2 linked regions of the Kineosporia succinea genome follow. The main gene of each other region encodes a partner of the protein of the gene in region 2 in a complex. Links are inferred from orthologs where the notes say so. Each region holds a gene or a part of one and is shown on either strand. Other genes may lie near its edges. The genes, in order: rplS and rplL.

The links.
Region 1: rplL (region 2) and rplS share a complex: the UniProt entries of both Escherichia coli proteins name them as parts of the 50S ribosomal subunit. The link is inferred for Kineosporia succinea from one-to-one orthologs.

The regions. Positions count from the first base shown.
Region 1 is NZ_JAUSQZ010000001.1:544,468-547,555, reverse strand. Bases 214-2,988 are described here. They hold rplS (50S ribosomal protein L19), read left to right. Parts: upstream 214-1,307; coding sequence 1,308-1,670; downstream 1,671-2,988. Other genes in these bases: lepB (signal peptidase I), read left to right, coding at 2,744-2,988; lepB (signal peptidase I), read left to right, coding at 1,965-2,612; J2S57_RS02490 (hypothetical protein), read left to right, coding at 1,850-1,972; trmD (tRNA (guanosine(37)-N1)-methyltransferase TrmD), read left to right, coding at 379-1,170; rimM (ribosome maturation factor RimM), read left to right, coding at 214-378. In the rest of the region: more of rimM, read left to right, coding at 1-213; more of lepB, read left to right, coding at 2,989-3,088. UniProt on the Escherichia coli protein: This protein is located at the 30S-50S ribosomal subunit interface and may play a role in the structure and function of the aminoacyl-tRNA binding site.
Region 2 is NZ_JAUSQZ010000001.1:3,345,783-3,348,807, forward strand. The notes cover bases 314-3,025. They hold rplL (50S ribosomal protein L7/L12), read left to right. Parts: upstream 314-1,333; coding sequence 1,334-1,717; downstream 1,718-3,025. Other genes in these bases: J2S57_RS14655 (response regulator), read left to right, coding at 314-416; rplJ (50S ribosomal protein L10), read left to right, coding at 652-1,218; rpoB (DNA-directed RNA polymerase subunit beta), read left to right, coding at 2,291-3,025. Outside these bases: more of J2S57_RS14655, read left to right, coding at 1-313. UniProt on the Escherichia coli protein: The binding site for several of the GTPase factors involved in protein synthesis (IF-2, EF-Tu, EF-G and RF3). Is thus essential for accurate translation.

The sequences.
Region 1 (3,088 bases), 2.8 Mb from region 2 along the record:
ACGCTCACTCTCACCCGGGTCCGTGACAACAACGGCACCCTTCTGCTCGCCTTCGAAGAACTGACCGACCGGACCTCGGCCGAGGGCATGCGCAACGCCGTGCTCGAGCTCGACCTCGACGAGGCCTCCGACGAACCCGACGCCTGGTACGACCACGAGCTGGTCGGCCTGGCCGCGGTGGACACGGCGGGGGAGAAGCTCGGCGAGATCGTCGCCGTGCAGCACCCGGGTGCGCAAGACCTGCTGGTCGTGCGCACGCTGCGCGGAGAAGACCGTCTGGTCCCCTTCGTGAGTGCCCTGGTGCCCCTCGTGGACATCAAGGCCGGCCACCTCGTCCTCGATCCGCCCCTCGGTCTCCTGGAAGATCTCGACGACTAGATGCGCATCGACGTCTTCTCGATCTTCCCGGAATACCTGGCGCCGCTGGACCTCTCGCTCATCGGCAAGGCCCGGCGCACCGGTCTGCTCGACCTCACCGTGCACGACCTGCGGGAGTTCACCCACGACCGGCACCGCACCGTCGACGACGCCCCGGCCGGGGGCGGCGCCGGCATGGTGATGAAGCCGGAGCCGTGGGCCGAGGCGCTGGGCACGCTGGCCGAGGGGCCGCGACGGCCGACGCTTCTGGTGCCGAGTCCCTCCGGGCAGCCGTTCACCCAGGCGATGGCCCGCGAGCTGGCCCAGCAGGACTGGCTGGCGTTCGCCTGCGGCCGCTACGAGGGCATCGACGAGCGGGTCTACGAGCACGCCGCCACGCTCATGCCGGTGCGGCCGTTCAGCCTCGGCGACTACGTGCTCAACGGTGGTGAGGTGGCGGTGCTGGCCGTGGTCGAGGCCGTCGCCCGGCTGATCCCGGGGGTGATCGGCAACGCCGAGAGCCTGGTCGAGGAGAGCCACGAAGACGGCCTGCTCGAATACCCGGTCTACACGAAACCGGCGGTGTGGCAAGACCGTGAGGTGCCGGCCGTGCTGATGTCGGGGCATCACGCGCAGATCGAGCGGTGGCGTCGTGACGAGCGGCTGCGGCGTACGGCGCGGCGTCGGCCGGACCTGATTCTCAAGCTGGACCCCGGGACGCTGGACAAGGTCGACCGGGCCGTTCTGGCCGAGGAGGGCTGGTCGGTGGAGGGCTCTCAATTTCGGTTGCCCGCCCGGCCTGTGGCAGACTGACCCTTCGTGCCGCCTGTCGGCTGCGCCCCTGCCACAGGGGGAGAGCGCGGTACCGACGTCAGCGCCGGGCACGAACCGTGAACCGTAGAATCTTCTACCTTCGCCGGTGACCTGTGGCATCTGCGAGAGAGCGACATATCGTGCACGCACTCGACAGTCTCGACGCTGCCTCCCTGAAGAGCGACGTCCCCTCCTTCCGCGCCGGTGACACCGTCAAGGTTCACGTCCGCGTGGTCGAGGGCAACCGCTCCCGTGTGCAGCTGTTCCAGGGCGTCGTGATCCGCCGCTCCGGTGGTGGCGTCCGCGAGACCTTCACGGTCCGCAAGGTCAGCTTCGGTGTCGGCGTGGAGCGCACCTTCCCGGTGCACACCCCGATCATCGAGAAGATCGAGGTCGCGACCCGCGGTGACGTCCGCCGCGCCAAGCTGTACTACCTGCGCTCGCTGCGCGGCAAGGCCGCCAAGATCAAGGAGAAGCGCGACGCCATCCCGGCGCGCTGAACTTCTTCGTAGCGCTTCGCGAACCGGCCCTGGCCTCCCGACGGGAGCCGGGGCCGGTTCCGCTTTGCCCCTCTGCGTTCTGCTGGCACAGCTTGGGATGAGAAGCTGTGAATCGGCGCGCGTGCGGGCCGCTCGCGTGGTTCGGCGCCATTCGTCGCGGGCCCGTGCGAGGATCCGTGATGCATGTTCTTTTCTGGAAACCGCTCGACGGCCTCTCAATGACGCCTGATCTGAAGAAGAAGGTGGGATCGGGTGCTGATCGGCCGGACCGCGCCGACGTCGCCCCGCCCGGCGATGCCTGACCGTTCTCCGGCGAGCCCGGTGCGCCGGGCCGCAGTGGTTCTGGTCGCGGTCGCGGTGACGATCGCCCTGGTGCGCGCGTTCCTCCTGCAGTCGTTCGTGGTGCCCACCGGCTCGATGGAGCCGACCGTGGAGATCGGCGACCGGGTGGTGGTCTCGCGGCTGTCCTCCCTCTTCGGCGACGTGCAGCGCGGCGACGTGGTGGTCTTCAACGGTGCCGGGGTGTTCGACGACACCGACCCCGGCCCCGACACGCTGCTCGGCCGGGTCGGCCGGGGCGTCGCCGCGCTCTTCAGCATGCCCGTCGGGTCTCACGACTACGTCAAGCGAGTGATAGGCCTGCCCGGCGACCACGTGGTCTGCTGTGACGACCAGGGGCGCATCACCGTCAACGACGAGCCGCTCGACGAGACGTACGTGGCGGACGGCGACCGGCCGAGCGAGGTGGCGTTCGACATCGTGGTTCCCGACGACCGGCTCTGGGTGATGGGTGACCATCGGTCCGACTCCGCGGACTCGCGGGCCTACCTGGGCTCGCCCGGGGGTGGCACGGTTCCCCTCGACCGGGTGGTCGGCAAGGTGGCCGGGATCTACTGGCCACTGTCACGTTTCGGTGGGCTCGACGACGGGTCGGGCCGGTGAGGGCCGGTGACCGGCCGGACCAGGAGGAACCGGTGACCCCTGCGGACCCGTGGAACGCGGCTGCCCCTACGCCGTCTCCGGCCCCTACCCCGTCTCCGGCCCCTGTCCCGGAGTCCGAGGCGCCGGCGCCGGTGCCCGAGAAGCCGGCTCCCGGCCCGCTCGCCCAGCTGCTGAGCCTCGTGCGGGAGCTGGCCCTGGTGCTGGTCATCGCGCTGGGTCTGTCGCTGCTGATCAAGACCTTCCTGGTGCAGGCGTTCTTCATCCCGTCCCCGTCGATGGAGAACACCCTCCTGACCGGCGACCGGGTGCTGGTGAGCAAGCTGACGCCCGGCCCGTTCGACCTGCACCGCGGTGACATCGTGGTGTTCAAGGACCCGGGCGGCTGGCTCGGTGACAGCGAGACCGCCCCCGCGGGCAGCGTCCACCGGGCCCTGAGCTTCATCGGCCTGGTGCCCAGCAACTCCGACGACCACCTG
Region 2 (3,025 bases):
CGGTGCTGCTGGTCGAGGACGACCCGGGCGACGTGGTGATGACCCGGGAGGCCCTGGAGGACACCGGGGTGACCAGCCGGCTGGACGTGGTCGGCGACGGGGCCCAGGCGCTGGACTTCCTGTACCGGCGCGGCCCGTACGCCGACGCGCTGCCGCCCGACCTGATCCTGCTCGACCTGAACCTGCCGAAGATGCACGGCCAGGAGGTGCTGTCGGCGGTCAAGGCAGACCCGCAGCTGCGGCACATCCCGGTGGTCGTGCTGACCACGTCGGAGGCCGAGGAAGACGTGCTGCGCAGCTACGACGGCCACGCCAACGCCTACGTGACCAAGCCCGTGGACTTCGAGAGCTTCGTCGCCGTGGTGCGGCAGATCGACGACTTCTTCGTGAGCATCGTGAGGCTCCCGCACCACTGATTTTGGTTTCTGGGCCCGGAACCCGTACTCTTGACAGAGCCAAAGATCGCCGGTTGCCGTCCTCACTCAGGATCGGCTGAAGGTCCCGCAATGTGTGGGCGGCCAGCGTAGGTGACCGGTAGAGCTTTGAAATTCCTGCCTCGGCAAGGTTCTTCAACGCCCCGTGCGCCTGCGCCGGGGCGTTTCGCATTTCTGCGGGCCGTGAGCGCACCGGCAACAGAAGTGAAGGAGTCCCATGGCACGGGCAGACAAGGCTGCGACGATCGCAGAACTCACCGAGAAGTTCCGCGGTTCCAACGCCGCGGTCCTGACCGAGTACCGAGGACTGACCGTCTCCCAGCTCACGCAGCTGCGTAAGAGCATTGCGGAGCACGCGACCTACACGGTCACCAAGAACACGCTGACGAAGCTGGCCGCGCAGAACGCCGGGATCACCGCGTTCGACGGTGAGCTGGCCGGTCCGAGCGCGGTCGCGTTCGTCACCGGTGACGCGGTCGAGGTGGCCAAGAGCCTGCGTGACTTCTCGAAGGCGAACCCGGCGCTCGTCGTCAAGGGCGGTTTCCTCGACGGCAACCCGCTCACCGCCGACGAGGTGCGCAAGCTCGCCGACCTGGAGTCCCGCGAGGTCCTGCTGGCCAAGATGGCCGGCGCGATGAAGGCGTCCCTCACCAAGGCCGCCGTCCTCTTCCAGGCCCCGCTCTCCAAGACGGTCCGCACCGTCGAGGCCCTGCGCGAGAAGCAGGCCGCCGGTGCTCCGGCCGCGGCCGAGAGCGAGCCCGCGGCCGAGACCGTGGAGGCCTGACCTTCAGGTCAGTCCCGCACCCTCAGAACCATCTGGATCCTGCGAAGCAGATCCACTTCTCCAGACCTCGTTGCGCAGCATGACTCGCAACGCAGTACCGAAAGGGATAGCCACCATGGCGAAGCTCAGCACCGACGAACTGCTCGACGCCTTCAAGGAACTGACCCTGATCGAGCTCTCCGAGTTCGTGAAGGCCTTCGAGGAGACCTTCGACGTCACCGCGGCCGCCCCGGTCGCCGTGGCCGCTGCGGGTGGCGGCGCCGCCCCGGCCGAGGCCGAGGCCGAGAAGGACGAGTTCGACGTCGTCCTCGAGTCTGCCGGTGACAAGAAGATCCAGGTCATCAAGGAGGTCCGTGGCCTCACGAGCCTGGGCCTGAAGGAAGCCAAGGACCTCGTCGACAGCGCCCCGAAGGCTCTGCTCGAGAAGGTCAACAAGGAGACGGCCGAGAAGGCCAAGGCGGCCCTCGAGGGCGCCGGCGCCACCGTCACCCTCAAGTGATGACCGCCCGGTCCGCCGGGCAGTTCTGACTCATCGGTTCCCCGTACCGTCCATCCGTGGGCAGTGCGGGGAACCGCTGTTTTGGGGTGATTCACACCGCACTGCCCCGAATCGGTGAGCGGACCGGCTCACCCGGCCGACGCGTCCCTCATTCTCGGGGGCCCCTCACCCGGTCGGCCGAACGGCCAGGTAGCAGGCTCGTTATTCTGGTTGATGCCCCGCCCCACGGGTGGCGAGCGGTGAACGTGACCGGAAGTCGACGCAAAGTCCGCGCACCGGTCGCCGGAATGTCGCGGCGCGTGGGGTTGACGCTGATCTGAGGGCTTGTCATGCTCTTTCTGCAAGCACCGCCGGAGAGCGTGAAGATGCAGGTGGGACGGTCGTACCCACCCCTGCCACAGGCTCCGCCGGCGTCGTGCCGAGGGTGCCAGCACCGGCTGAAATTGCCGGGTAGACAGTCCTGGCTATTTTCCGGTAGGGTGAGCCTTTGCGCTGACCTCTGCCCTCCAAGCGTCCATTCGCGGGGCTAGAGCGCGCGCACGTTACGCCCGCAGGCCCGTGGAAGGACCCCTCTTGGCTGCCTCGCGCACCGCGTTCAGTGGCTCGACTACCCCGTCCGGCCGTATCTCTTTCGCCAAGATCCATGAACCGCTTGAGGTTCCGAACCTCCTGGCATTGCAGACCGAAGCCTTTGACTGGCTCCTCGGCAACGACAAGTGGCAGGGCCGTGTTCAGGCCGCCATCGACGGAGGCAACCAGGCCGTCCCGACCACCTCTGGTCTTGAGGAGATCTTCGAGGAGATCTCCCCGATCGAGGACTTCTCCGGATCGATGAGCCTGTCGTTCCGTGACCACCGCTTCGAACCGCCCAAGTACTCGATCGACGAGTGCAAGGAGCGGGACATGACGTACTCGGCCCCGCTCTTCGTGACGGCCGAGTTCATGAACACCACCACCGGTGAGATCAAGAGCCAGACCGTGTTCATGGGCGATTTCCCGCTCATGACCGAGCGCGGCACGTTCGTGATCAACGGCACCGAGCGTGTGGTCGTCTCCCAGCTGGTGCGTTCGCCGGGCGTGTACTTCGAGCGCTCGATCGACAAGACGTCCGACAAGGACATCTACACCGCCAAGGTGATCCCGTCGCGCGGTGCGTGGCTGGAGTTCGAGATCGACAAGCGCGACATGGTCGGTGTCCGCATCGACCGTAAGCGCAAGCAGTCCGTCACCGTGCTGCTCAAGGCGCTGGGCTGGTCCGAGGCGCAGATCCTCGAGGAGTTCGGCGAGGTCGACTCGATCCGCCAGACG